2 regions of the Microbacterium sp. LBN7 genome follow, and region 2 is predicted to be linked to the other one. Evidence: predicted binding sites of a transcription regulator. Region 2 holds the regulator's gene; the other holds the start of a gene.
What was found. Region 2 encodes LexA, which represses DNA repair genes until DNA is damaged. Its sites were predicted from a motif close to TCGAACANNTGTTCGA; they were not measured.
Positions count from the first base shown of each region.

Region 1 (7,185 bases), 970 kb from region 2:
AGGTCGGCGGTGGCGGCGGCATCCGTCGTCCCCTGACTCCGCAGGCGCTCGACGATCTCGACGACCGTCGGCGCGGAGAACGCCTCGTCGATCCATGTGCGCGATGCGGGGAGCTGCGACGGGTCGGGCGTCTCGTCGAAGAGCAGCACGATCTCACTCGGCCCCGTGGGGTCGGCGCGGTAGGCCAGCGCCTCGCGCAGGGCGTCGAGCCGGTCGGAGGGGACGAAGTGGTCGGCGAATCCGAGCAGCACGGCATCCGCTCCGTCCATGGTCGAGCCGGTGAGCGCGAAGTACTCGCCGAAGCGGCCGGGAGCGCGCCCGAGCAGCCAGGTGCCGCCGACGTCGGGAGTGAACCCGATGCGGGTCTCGGGCATCGCCAGCCTCGACCGCTCGGTGACGATGCGGATCGCGGCGTGGCCGGCCAGGCCGATGCCGCCGCCCATCGTGATGCCGTCCGCTATCGCGACCACGGGCTTCGGGTACTCGGCGATCAGCGCGTTCAGCGCGTACTCGGCGCGGAAGAACTCGGCGGTCCGCTCTGCGTGACCGGAGACGATCTGGCCGTGCAGGGCACGCACATCGCCACCCGCGCACATCCCCCGCTCCCCGGCGCCGTCGATCAGCACGATCTGCACGTCGGTGTCGTCGATCCAGGCGGTGAGAGCCTGCGTGAGCAGCTCGATCATGCCGAGGTCGAGGGCGTTGATCGCCTCGGGGCGGTTGAGGGTGAGCCGGCCGAGCGCTCCTTCCTTGCTCGCGAGGACGCGGGGCGCAGCGATGGTGTCGGTCACGCGTGCCAGGCTACTCCGTCGGCGCGGGGTCGGAATCCGCACGAAATACGCGATCCGGGCGCTTTTCCGGCAGGATAGGGGGAACTGTTCATTGCAACGAGAGGTCGCGGATGCCCGACGGACAGGTGCTCGAGTTCACGAATGTGACGAAGCGCTTCAATGAGGTGACCGCTGTCTCCGATTTCTCGGCACGAGTCGAGCCCGGCGCCGTCACCGCCTTCCTCGGCCCGAACGGGGCAGGCAAGACCACCACTCTTCGTATTCTGCTCGGTCAGATCCGAGCCACCTCCGGCACCGCCACGATCGGCGGGACCACCTTCGCGGAGCTGCGTCAGCCGCTGCGCACGATCGGCTCCGTGCTCGAGGAGACGGTCTACCGTCCGCGCCGGACCGCGAGCCGGCAGCTGACCATCGCCGCGAAGGCGAACGGCATCCCGCTCGCGCGCGTCGACGAGGTCCTCGCGATGGTGGGTCTCGAGGGTGAAGGCGATTCCCGCATCGGCGGATTCTCGCTCGGCATGCGCCAGCGGCTGAGCATCGCGAACGCCCTCCTGGGCGACCCTGGAGCCCTCGTCTTCGACGAGCCCGCGAACGGTCTCGACCCCGAGGGCATCCGCTGGATGCGCCTCCTGATGCGACGCCTGGCCGACGAGGGCCGCACGGTGCTCGTCTCGTCGCACCTCCTCAGCGAGGTCGAGCAGGTCGCCGACAACGTGCTCGTCCTGTCGAAGGGTCAGCTGGTGCTGGCCAGCGGCATCGAGACGCTCGCCGACCCGAAGAACGGCTCGGTGGTCGTGGACGCCGCCGATCGCGCCGCCCTCACGGCGGCCCTGTCCGGTGCAGGATTCGACGTCGAGGTGCTGCGCTCCGGACTCACCGTGCGCGGCGGAGACGCCGGTACCGTCGGCGCCGTCGCCGCGGACGCGGGGATCGCGCTGAGCACGCTCGTGCAGCGCGGCCCGACCCTGGAAGACGTCTTCATCGAGCATGTGCGCGGCGGGAAGTTCAGCCCGCGCGCCGAGGCCGCCGCGCCGCAGCTCGTCGCCCCGCAGAGCGCGGAGGCACCCGGCGCAGGAATCGCCGCCGGCGCTGTCGCGGCGGGAGTTGCCGGTGTCGCGGGGGTTGCCGGTGTCGCGGGTGTCGCTGCTCTCGGCGACGCTGACGAAGCGACGGCGGCCGAGGACGAGGCTGCCGAGGCTTCGGAGGCTTCGGAGGCTGCGGAGGTTTCGGAGGCAGCTGAGGATTCGGAGGCTTCGGAGGATTCGGAGGCTGCGGTCGAGGAGAGTGCTGCCGAAGCGCTCGTCGCCGACGACGCGGCCGATGCGGGTTTCGCCGCCGAAGAGAGCTCCGTCGAGGAGACCTCCGTCGAGGAGACCTCCGTCGAGGAGACCTCCGTCGAGGAGACCTCCGTCGAGGAGAGCTCCGTCGAGGAGAGCTCCGTTGAGGAGAGCTCGGTCGAGGAGAGGTCCGTTGAGGAGACCTCGGCCGAGAACAGCACGGTCGAGGACAGCACGGTCGAGCAGCACGATGCTGACGACGCTACGTCCGACGATGCACCTCAGGACGATGCGTCTCACGATGGCGCATCCGAGGAGGATGCCGCGCCGACGCGCTCCTTCGACGAGATCCTGTTCGGCACGTCGGCTCCCGCCGTATCCGAGGCGACGGAATCCGACGACGCGGCACAGGACGGCACGGACCAGCCGGGCGACGACGCGCACGCCGGCGTCGAGTTCTTCACGGAGCTCGGCGCGACGGATGACACGGCGGACGAGGCGTCCGACTCGGCCGACGTCGCTTCCGAGGCGACCGACGCCGCCTCCGACGCGACGGACGCGGACAGCGAAGCGGAGTCGGACGATGAGTCCGTGAACGCGGACGCCGGGTCCGCGCAGGACGAGGCGCAGCCCGACGCCGCTGAGGCCCCCGACTCCGACTCCACGGACGACGACGACCCCCGATCGGCTGCCGTCAGCTCCATGCTCGCGGCTGCCGCACGTGCGTACTACGAGGACGAGCCGAAGGACTATCCGCAGGATGCGTCCTCCGACGAGGGAACGCACTGGGCGGTCGCGTCCACGGGTGTGATCGACACCGTCCCGCTCGCGGGCGAGCCGGCCCCCGACAGCGAAGCGGATGCCGGGGAGCAGGGCGAGACCCACGACGAGGACGCCGGGGACTCGGACGGCTCCGAGAACCACGACGAGAACGCCGAGCACTCCGAGGGCTCCGAGAGCTCCGAGAGCTCCGAGGGCTCCGAGGACAACGGCGAGCAGGGCGAGCAGGGCGAGCATCACGAGCACCACGAGCACCACGGCGACGAGAACTCCGAGCACCATCACGGCTGAGACCGCCCGCTGACACGAGAAAGCCCTCCGCGCCGAAAGGTGCGGAGGGCTTTCCCGATGAACGGGCGGGTCAGGCGGGTCGCGGACGGATGACCGGTCGGCGGCTGCCCTTCGAGACGGGGGTCGGCGCGGTCGCGACGATCTCCTCCACGTCTGCGGGTTCGGTCGACACGTCGAGACGGAGCGCCTGCGTGAGCGCGAGACCGTGACGCGTGCTCAGGATCAGCCGACGGTACTGCTCGTCACCCTCGAGGTCAATCACGACACCGGGTCGACGACGACGGATGAGCACGAAGTCGAGGCTGCCCGCAGCCTTCCAGCTGCCGGCGGCGAGCACGCCGGGGATGTGGGTTCCGGGGTTCGGCACGCCGCGCAGCCAGGTCCAGGCGTCTTCCGTGAGCTGCACCTTGGTGATGGTGTCGCGGACGACGCGGAGGTTGCTCCGGTGGAAGGTGGCGGCACGCTCGATCGGCGAGAGCACGACCTCCAGTTGCGTCTGGTCCAGCAGCAACGTCACCATGACCCCAGTCTGCCAGCGCGGCCCTCTCAGTTGTCTGGAAGTTGCTCACAGGAACGCAACGATCCGTTGTGGGATCGCACCAGTCGCCCCGAATCACCTCTTGCACTTTCGAACATATGTTCTATACTAGAGGCATGAACTCCTCTCCGACAAGCGACATCGAGCAGCGTCAGCGGTTGCTCGACGCATGGGTGGAGAAGCGCCGGCAGATCGCCGTGAACGAGGCCGAGGCGGCCTCGTTCCTCGCCGACCGGATGCGCATCCTCGACCAAGATGTGAAGGATCATCCGCACCACCGCGACGCGATCCACCGCTCCATGATCGCGGAGTACTCCGCGGCGGGACGCCTGGCCCGAGGCAGCGTCGAGTACGCGTTCTCGGATGCCTGTCTGCTCGACTCCGAGCATCCGGCTGTGCAGGAGTCCTTCCGGCGGGGAGACATCACGGCGGCCCACGTGCGCGAGATCGTCCGTGCGGGAATGATCGTGCGACTGGCCGTGCGGGAGGGACGGGTGGATGCCGAGACGCTGGGTCTCTACGACGCCGCGGCCCTCGAGATCGCCGAACACGACTCCCCCGGCCGCACGCGGGCCATGGTGCGGCAGATCGCCGCGTCGCTGGCCGGAGAGACCCTGGTCGAGCGTCACCGACGCGCGCGCGGCGAGCGCGCGGTGACGATGCGCTCGCTCGACGACGGCCTCGCACTGCTCCAGGTGGTGCTGCCCGAGCACCTCGCCGCGGCGATCCTCGATCGGCTGACGCGGCTCGCTCGGCAGGTGATCACCACCCGCGACGAGCAGGATCCTGTCCTCTCCTCCGACGCGCTCGACTCCGGAGACGACGCCGTGTTCGTGCGCGATCTCGCCGCCGACGATCCGCACCGGGACGATCCTGCGCTCAACGAACACCGCATCGATCACGACCCGCTCGACGCGCACTCCATCGTCAGCGGAGACACCTACACGACCGACCCGTGGATCGAGCACGTGCCGGCCGACGACCGCACACTCGATCAGGTGCGCTCCGATCTGCTCACGGACCTGCTGCTCGCGAGCGATCCTGTCGCAGCCAGCGGCACAGGGCTCGATGGAATCCACGCCCAGATCCAGGTCACCATCGCGGCCTCCACCCTCGCCGGAGCCGATGACCGTCCGGCAGAGTTCGACGGATTCGGTCCGCTGCACCCCGACATCGCGCGAGACCTCGCTGCGCGCGCGGGCGGATGGTCCCGCCTGTTCCTCGACCGCACCGGGATGGTGACGGCGACCGACGCGTACTCGCCGACCGAGGCGATGCGTCGGCATCTGCGGGCACGAGACCAGCACTGCCGGTTCCCCGGCTGTCGCATGCCGACGCAGCGCTGCCAGATCGATCACAACCACGACCACGCCAGAGGCGGGCCGACGGCGAACGACAACCTCTCCCACTTGTGTCTGGGGCACCACGCGCTCAAGCATCCTGATATCGACGGCCGCTATCGATGGACCGCCCGACAGCGTCCCGGTGGAGACATCGAATGGACGAGTCCGCTCGGGCGCACCTACACCGACATGGCACCGCGACGCGTCATGTTCGTCTGAGCGGCGAATCCCCTGACCAGCTCCTCCAGGCCAGCTCCTCCAAGCCCGCTCCTGCCGGGCCAGCTCATGCCGGCGTCCTGGCGTGCTGGCGACCCCGACTAGGCCCGAGCGGATGCCGCGGCCGCGGCGGCGGCGGGGAGCGCGGCTTCGATGAGCTCCAACTCCTCGTCGCCGTGCGCGGCCGTGAGGAACCAGGCCTCGAAGACGCTCGGCGGCAGTGCCACGCCCTGCTCGCGCATGGAGTGGAAGAACGGGGCGTAGCGGAACGACTCCTGCGCCTGCGCCTCGGCGTAGTCCCGCGGGGCAGTCGCGCGGAAGGACGCATTGAACAGGCTGCCCGCCGTGGCCACGGCGTGCGTGACCCCGGCATCCGCGAGCGCGGCGTCGAGCGCGGCAGCAAGGCGGACGGATGCCGCGTCCACGGTCGCGTACACCTCCGGCGTGGCCAGGTGCAGAGTGGCCAGGCCCGCGGCGACCGAGAGCGGATTGCCCGAGAGCGTGCCCGCCTGGTAGACCGGCCCGAGCGGAGCGAGGAGATCCATGACCTCAGCGCGTCCGCCGAGCGCGGCCAGCGGCATCCCTCCGCCGACGACCTTGCCGAACGTGATGATGTCCGGCAGGTAGTCCTCGCCGGCGGCGGCCTGCAGACCCCAGTAGCCGGCCGGGTGCACACGGAATCCGGTGAGCACCTCGTCGAGGATCATCAGCGCGCCGTGAGCATGAGCGGTCTCCGCGATGAGGCGGTTGAACCCCGGGAGAGGAGCGACGACACCCATGTTCGCCGCGGCGGCCTCGACGATGACGGCCGCGATGCGCGGGCCGTGCTCGGCGAACACGGCCGCCAGGGCCTCCGGGTCGTTGTATCCGATCACCAGCGTCTGGGCGGCGATCGGAGCCGGAACACCGGCCGAACCGGGGAGAGCGAGGGTCGCGACACCCGAGCCCGCCTCGGCGAGCAGCCCGTCAGAGTGCCCGTGATAGTTGCCGGCGAACTTCACGAGCAGATCGCGACCCGTGGCCCCGCGAGCCAGCCGGATCGCGGTCATGGTGGCCTCGGTACCTGTCGACACCAGACGCACGCGTTCGACCGGACGGATGTCGCCGAAGCGCACGCGGTCGGCGATCAGCGCAGCCAGCTCCACCTCGCCCTCGGTCGGAGCGCCGAACGACAGCCCGCGAGTGGCAGCCTCCTGCACGGCGGCGACGACCTCGGGGTGCGCGTGCCCGAGCAGCGCCGGCCCCCAGGAGGCAACGAGATCGACGTAGGCGCGACCTGCGGCATCCGTGACCCTTGCCCCCGCCGCAGAGGCGAGGAAGCGCGGCGTGCCGCCGACCGAGCCGTACGCGCGCACGGGCGAGTTGACCCCACCGGGGATCACCGCGCGGGCAGCGGAGAACAGGTCGTCATTGCGGTCGGTCATCAGGGCCCTTCGAGAGAATGCGCCGGATCCTCAGGCGCGCAGCCAGCGGGCGGCTTCCGTCGCCCAGTAGGTCAGAACAGCGTCGGCACCCGCGCGGCGGATGGAGAGCAGCGACTCCAGCACGGCGGCGCGACGGTCGATCCATCCGTTCGCGGACGCGGCCTCGATCATGGCGTACTCACCGGACACCTGGTATGCCCACACCGGAATATGCACGGCGTCGCGGACCTCCCGCAGCACGTCGAGGAACGCCATCGCCGGCTTGACCATGACGATGTCCGCACCCTCGGCCTCGTCGACGACGGCCTCGCGCACGCCCTCGCGACGGTTGCCGGGATCGAGCTGGTACGTGCGACGGTCGCCCGTCAGCTGCGAGTCCACCGCCTCACGGAACGGTCCGTAGAACGCGCTCGCGTACTTCGCGGCGTAGGCCAGCAGCAGGGTGTCGGAGAAGCCCTCGGCGTCGAGCGCCGCACGGATCACGGCAACCTGGCCGTCCATCATCCCGGACAGGCCGAGCAGCTG
Region 1 covers NZ_CP147856.1:2,541,964-2,549,148, reverse strand. Annotated here, with positions in the region: gene LBN7_RS12245 (enoyl-CoA hydratase/isomerase family protein) at 1-791, opposite strand, end outside; gene LBN7_RS12240 (ATP-binding cassette domain-containing protein) at 902-3,139, shown strand; gene LBN7_RS12235 (hypothetical protein) at 3,210-3,659, opposite strand; gene LBN7_RS12230 (DUF222 domain-containing protein) at 3,794-5,239, shown strand; gene LBN7_RS12225 (glutamate-1-semialdehyde 2,1-aminomutase) at 5,338-6,660, opposite strand; gene hemB (porphobilinogen synthase) at 6,691-7,185, opposite strand, start outside.
Region 1: the regulator LexA is predicted to act here: its motif matches at 3,768-3,783, upstream of LBN7_RS12230 (DUF222 domain-containing protein).

Region 2 (7,185 bases):
GCAGACGGAGCGTCCGGAGGAGCCGGCACGCGATGGAGCGCGCGGTGTCCTGAACCGGATCGGCTTCCGCGTGCGCCCCTCCGCCCAGGAGCAGTCGGCACGCGACGACGAGCTCGCCGTGAGCCAGCACTGGCCGGGCCCCCGCACGATCGCCGTCGTGAACGGCAAGGGCGGCGCCGGCAAGACCCCGACGACGATCCTGCTCTCCGCCGTGTTCGCACGGTACGGCGGCGCGGGCGTGCTGGCCTGGGACAACAATCAGACCCGGGGCACTCTCGGCTGGCGGACCGACACGGGACCACACGACCGCACACTGCTCGAGCTGCTCCCCGACGTCGGGCGGCTGCTCGGAACCGGCGCCCAGTCCGCCGACCTCGCGCACTTCATGCACCACCAGCCGCGGGAGAAGTACGACGTGCTGCGCTCGAAGCCGATCCGGCTCGCGCATGAGAACCGTCTGAGCCCCGCCGACGTGGACGCTATCCACGCGGTCGCCGCGAAGTTCTACCGGCTCATCATCATCGACTCGGGCAACGACGAATCCGACCCCATGTGGCTGCGCATGATCGATCATGCCGACCAGCTGGTGGTCGCGACGACGACGCGCGCCGATCACGCCGAGGCCGGCGCACTGCTCCTCGAGGCTCTCGAGGATCGCGACGAGCGCTCCGCACGGCTCGCGAGGAACTCGGTCGTCGTGGTCTCCCAAGCCGACCCCAAGGCGACCCCGACCGAGGTCGAGCACGTCGTGAGCGGCTACCAGTCGCTGGCCCGCGATGTCGTCAGCATCCCGTTCGATCACGAGATGGTCGACGGGCACCTGCGTTACGGCGCGCTCGCGAAGCGCACGCAGCGCGCCTGGCTGGCCGCCGGAGCGTCGGTCGCCCGAGGGTTCTGAGCCGTAGGCGTCAGAGGCTCTCGACCCAGTTCCGCAGCAGCTGGATTCCGGGCTCGCCCGACTTCTCGGGGTGGAACTGCGTGGCCGACAGGGGCCCGTTCTCCACGGCGGCGAGGAAGGGATCGCCGTACGTCGACCACGTGAGCACGGGCTGCGGGAACGGCGGGATGACGTCGAGTTCCCAGGACTGGGCGGCGTACGAGTGCACGAAGTAGAAGCGCTCCTGCTCGATCCCGCGGAACAGGACGCTGTCGGCGCCGGGCTCGACCGTGTTCCAGCCCATGTGCGGCAGCACGGGCGCGTTGAGCTCGGTGACGGCGCCCGGCCACTCCCCGAGGCCCTCGGTGTCGTGACCCCGCTCGACTCCGTGCGCGAACAGCACCTGCATGCCGACGCAGATGCCGAGCACCGGGCGACCGCCGGCGAGGCGACGGTCGATGATCTCGTCTCCGCCGTGCGCATGCAGCGCGTCGCGCACGGCCTGGAACGCGCCGACGCCGGGCACGAGCAGACCGTCGGCCTCGAGTGCCTCCGTGCGGTCGCGCGTGAGGATGGCGTCTGCACCGGCCGCGACGAGCGCTTTGACCGCCGAGTGGACGTTGCCCGACTCGTAGTCGAAGACGGCGACCCTGGGCGCTCGGCTCACAGCGCGCCCTTGGTGGACGGCACGCCGTCGACCAGCGGGTCGAGGGCCTTGGCCTGGCGGAACGCACGGGCGAAGGCCTTGAACTCCGCCTCGGCGATGTGGTGCGGATCGCGACCACCGAGCACGCGCACGTGCACCGTCAGCGCCGCGTTGAAGGCGATGGCCTCGAACACGTGCCGCACGAGCGAACCCGTGAAGTGTCCTCCGATGAGGTGGTGCTCGAACCCTGCCGGCTCCCCCTCGTGCACGAGGTACGGGCGTCCGGAGATGTCGACGACGGCCTGCGCGAGAGCTTCGTCGAGCGGCACGAGTGCGTCGCCGTAGCGCGAGATGCCCGACTTGTCGCCGAGCGCCTGCAGGATCGCCTGACCGAGCACGATCGAGACGTCTTCGACGGTGTGGTGCGCGTCGATGTTCGTGTCGCCCGATGCGCGGACGGTGAGATCGGTCAGCGAGTGCTTCGCGAAGGCGGTGAGCATGTGGTCGAAGAACGGCACGGAGGTGTCGATGCGCGAGGCTCCGGTGCCGTCGAGGTTCAGCTCGAGCTCGACGGTGGACTCCGACGTGCTGCGCACACGGCTCGCGGTGCGCGGGTTCTGGGCGAGAGTGCTCATGATGCTGATCCTATCGAGGCCAGGGCATCGAGGAATGCGGTGGTCTCGGCCTCGGTGCCCGCCGTCACGCGGAGGTGACCCGGGATGCCGACGTCGCGGATGAGCACGCCGCGTTCGTACAGCTGCTGCCACGTCGCGCGCGGGTCGGCGACGCCGCCGAAGAGGACGAAGTTCGACCAGGATTCGTGGGGCGTGTATCCCAGCGCCTCGAGCGTCGCCGAGATGCGGTCGCGCTGCTCGACGATCTCCTCGACCATGCCGAGCATGACGTCGGAGTTGCGCAGCGCGGCGACCGCCGCCGCCTGGGTGAGGGCGCTGAGGTGGTACGGCAGCCGCACCAGGCGCAGCGCGTCGATGAAGGCGGGGTCCGCTGCGAGGTAGCCCACACGCGCGCCGGCGAAGGCGAACGCCTTGCTCATGGTGCGGGAGACGGCCAGACGCGGGCGTCCTTCGAGGAGTGTCAGAGCGGATGCCGCGTCGCGCGGCGCGAACTCCTGATACGCCTCGTCCACGACCACGATGCCGCGCGCCTCTTCGTACACCGCTTCGACGACGTCGAGTCCGAGCGGGGTGCCCGTCGGGTTGTTCGGCGAGCAGAGCAGGATCACGTCGGGATCGACCGCACGGACCTGCTCCGCCGCTTCGTCGGGCGTGATCGTGTAGTCGGGCTGACGGGTGCCCGCGACCCAGCGCGCCCCCGTTCCCTGCGAGATGAGCGGGTACATGGAGTATGTCGGCGCGAAGCCGAACGCCGTGCGCCCAGGGCCGCCGAAGGCCTGCAGGATGTGCTGGAGGACCTCGTTCGAGCCGTTGCCCGCCCAGATCTGATCCGATGTGAGGCCGTGACCGAGATACTCGGCGAATCCCTCGCGCAGTGTCGTGAACTCACGATCCGGGTACCGGTTCACATCGCGCAGCGCGACGGCGATGTCGTCGAGGATGTCGCTCGCGACCGCATCGGGCACGGGATGCGTGTTCTCGTTGACATTCAGCGCGATGGGCAGCGGCGCCTGCGGCGCACCGTACGGGGTGAGCCCGCGAAGATCGTCACGGAGCGGGAGGGCATCGAGTGAGGAAGTCACCCTTCCATGCTAGGCCGCGCGCCCTCCGCGTGACGCACCCCTCCCCTTGGGTTCCTGAGCCTGCCGAAGGATGGGTTCCTGAGCCTGCCGAAGGATGGGTTCCTGAGCCCGCCGAAGGACTGAGCCCGTCGAAGGATCAGTTCGAGTACTGCGCAGGGATCGCGAGCTCCTGGCCGATCTGCAGGGCCCCGCCGCGCAGCATGTTGAGACGGCTGATCTCGCCGATCACGTCGCGCGGGTCGGCGGTGGGGGCGACCGTGTTGGCGATCGACCAGAGCGTGTCACCGGGGAGAACCGTCACGGTCTGGAAGTCCGCGCTGCTGAAGCTGCTGGCAGTGTCGTCGCCCGCGGCGATGGCGCTGCCTCCGCTGATCGCCGCGAAGGCGATGCCGACCGCGAGCGGAACCGCGGAGAGGGCGAGCAGCACACCACGACCACGAGCCGTCAGTCGCAGTCGCGACCGGGTCGCCGGGCGTGCCGGGATGACCGCTGCGGTGCTGATGCTGATGCTGCTCATGTCGGGCTCCTTACCCTGTCCCCGTCGGCGAGGCCGGCGGTGAAGTTGGCGTAGCGTTCGCATTCGCGTCTCGGCCGGGAGCCGTGAATGCGAAGCTACGTTCCGAAGATATCTTCGAGTTCGAACATCTGTCAACTGTTCTTCGAAATCGGACCCCCGAATCTTCCGACACGCTCGAACAGATCTTCCAGATCAGGCCGATTCTCGGATACGGTTTCGATAAGAACACCCCACCACGGGCCTCCGACATTCGAAGAGGAACGTCGGATCGCGTACTGAAGGAGCACCATGAGCGAGAACTCAGCCCCGGAGCAGGAGGCCCCTCGGACGCGCCGTCGGAAGAGCCTCAGCCCGAAGCAGATGGCGATCCTCGAGGTCATCCAGACCTCCATCGCCCACCACGGCTACCCGCCGAGCATGCGCGAGATCGGCGATGCGGTCGGACTCAAGTCGCTCTCGAGCGTGACCCACCAGCTCGGCCAGCTCGAGCTGAGCGGCTACCTGCGCCGCGATCCGGGCAAGACCCGCGCGATGGAGGTGCTGATCGACCTTCCCGGTACGAGCGGCGAGAACCCGGCAGACGTGGCCACACCGGTCGGCGATGCCGCACTCGTCCCCCTCGTCGGCCGGATCGCGGCCGGCGTGCCCATCACGGCGGAGCAGCAGGTCGAGGAGATCTTCCCGCTCCCCCGCCAGTTGGTCGGCAAGGGCGATCTGTTCATGCTCAAGGTGTCCGGGGAGTCGATGATCGATGCGGCGATCTGCGATGGCGACTGGGTCGTCATCCGTTCGCAGAACAGCGCGGAGAACGGCGAGATCGTCGCAGCGATGCTCGACGACGAGGCCACCGTGAAGACATTCCGCCGCCGCGACGGCCACACCTGGCTGCTCCCGCGCAACTCCGCCTTCGAGCCCATCCTCGGCGACGAGGCCACGGTGCTCGGCAAGGTCGTGGCGGTGCTCCGCGCGGTCTGACCGCGCCCCTTCGGCATCCGCCGTCCGCCGGCATGAGAGCCGTCCTCCCGGTTTCGGGAGGCCGTGCTTCGACGGCCGCCTAGGCTCGAACCATGTCGTCCCCGTACGGTTCCTGGCCATCGCCCTTCTCCGCCGCCTCGGTCGCGGCCTCCGCCCCTCGGATCGATGGGGCGCGATTCGTCGGCTCGGAGATCTGGTGGGGCGAGTCGGTTTCGTCCGAGGGAGGGCGCGTGACGGTCCGCAGCTCGAGCGGCGCGGTGATCCTCCCCGCGCCGTGGAGCGCGCGGTCGCGCGTGCACGAGTACGGCGGCGGCGCCTGGACCGCGGATGCCGACGGCACGCTGTACTTCGTCGACGCGGGAGACCAGCGCGTGTACCGGCTCTCGCCCGATGCAGGTCCTGTCCCGCTCACCCCCGCAGGTCCTTCGCACGGCGGACTCCGTCTACAACAGGGGCGGCTCCTCGCCGTGCGGGAGGACCTCCGCGGAGAAGCGCAGATCCGAGGGATCGTGGAGATCCCGACCGACGGTTCAGCGGCAGCGGATGACGCCGTGATCCGTGCTTTCACGCAGGGCGATGCCTTCGTCGCACATCCCGCGCTCTCGCCCGACGGCTCGCGCATCGCCTGGGTCGCGTGGGACGGCGCGCGGATGCCGTGGGAGAGCGCGACGCTGGTCATCTCCGAGATCGACGAAGCAGACGACGAAGGCGCAGAAGGCGAGGCGGGCCCCTGGGTCGCCACGCGCGCCGCCCTCCAGCCCGAATGGGTGAGCGACACCGAGCTGCTCTACGCCGACGACCCGACCGGCCGCTGGCAGCTCCAGCGCCTGTCGCTGGTCCCCGGCACACGTGACGGCGCTCCGGAGGCGATCACCTCGAGCGACGCCGACACGGGGTATGGACTCTGGGTGCTGGGCAACCGCTGGTACCAGCCCCTCGCAGACGGCCGCATCGTCGCGGTGCGCACCAACGGCCGCGACGACGTCGTCGAGATCGCCGCCAACGGCTCGACCCGCACCCTCGACGTCCCCTGCGACGGCCACGTGAGCGTCGACGACGTGTCCGGCTCTCGCGTGCTGCTCTCCGGCGGCAGCTCGACGAGCGCACCCGGTGTCTGGTGCGTCGACCTCGATTCCGGCGAGACGATCACGGTCGCAGGCGGCGAACCGGTCGACACCGCCTGGATGCCGCCCGCCACCGCGATCCTCGTGGAGGGAGGCCACGGCTCGGTGCATGCGTTCGCCTATGCTCCGGCCAACCCCGAGGCCGCAGCGCCGGAAGGCGAGCTGCCTCCGTACGTGGTCTTCGTCCACGGCGGCCCCACCGCACACGTCACCGGCGCGGCATCCGCCGCCATCGCGTTCTACACGAGCCGGGGCATCGGCGTGCTCGATGTCAACTACGGCGGCTCCACCGGGTACGGTCGCGCCTACCGCGACCGCCTGCACGGGCAATGGGGAATCGTCGACGTCGACGACGTGATCGCCGCCGCGCGCGGCCTCGCTGACGCGGGTCTCGCCGATGCCTCGCGCATCGCGATCCGCGGAAGCTCGGCAGGGGGCTGGACCGTGCTCTCGGCGCTGGTGCGCGGCGGCACCTTCGCCGCGGGGATCAGCCGCTACGGCGTCGCCGACCTCCGGATGCTGGCGGAGCACTCGCACGGCTTCGAGGAGCACTACATCACCGGGCTCGTCGGACCGCTCCCGGAGGCCGAGGCCTTCTACATCGAGCGTTCACCGCTGACGCATGCGGAACGGATAGATGTGCCCGTGCTGTTGATGCAGGGAGCCGAGGACCGGGTCGTGCCGCCGTCGCAGTCGGAGGCCATCCGCGATGCTCTGGCGGCGAACGGCGTCGAGCACGAGTACGTCGTCTACCCCGGCGAGGGTCACGGCTTCCGCAGCGGGACGACGATCGTGAACGCCCTGGAACGCGAACTGGCCTTCCTGGGGCGGGTGTTCGGCTTCACTCCGAGCCTCTGAGACCGACGAAGCGGACGTGCCACCAGAGCACCAGGGGAACGACGACCAGCTCCAGGACGGTGCTCGCGATGAACACCGGGTGAGGCCATCCGGTGACCACGGCGGAGAGGACCCTGGCAAGGCCACCGATGAAAGCCAGCACGAGCATGGTGCGCAGCACCGTCGCTCGTTCACGCAGGCGGAAGAGCGACCACCACACAGCGACGCCGGCTGCGAGCCAGAACACGTTGACGAACCGGTACTCGCTGTCGACGCTCGAGGACGTCGGCGACCCGCCCGGCACGGAAGTCGGGCCGAAGATGATCGCGTACAGGCCCGAGGCGACCGCCACCGCACCGAGCACAGCCAGTGTGAGGATGAGCGCGCTCCTCTGCATGACGGCCCTTTCTTGCACGATACGAAGAGAGTGATTACTCTCTCACATTATGGGAGCCAGACGAGATGCGCTAGTCGCCGCCGCTATGAAGCTCT
Region 2 covers NZ_CP147856.1:3,509,996-3,517,180, reverse strand. Annotated here, with positions in the region: gene LBN7_RS17005 (MinD/ParA family protein) at 1-898, shown strand, start outside; gene hisH (imidazole glycerol phosphate synthase subunit HisH) at 909-1,544, opposite strand; gene hisB (imidazoleglycerol-phosphate dehydratase HisB) at 1,541-2,158, opposite strand; gene LBN7_RS16990 (histidinol-phosphate transaminase) at 2,155-3,240, opposite strand; gene LBN7_RS16985 (LysM peptidoglycan-binding domain-containing protein) at 3,377-3,757, opposite strand; gene lexA (transcriptional repressor LexA) at 4,046-4,732, shown strand; gene LBN7_RS16975 (prolyl oligopeptidase family serine peptidase) at 4,825-6,714, shown strand; gene LBN7_RS16970 (DUF4345 domain-containing protein) at 6,698-7,090, opposite strand; gene LBN7_RS16965 (TetR/AcrR family transcriptional regulator) at 7,140-7,185, shown strand, end outside.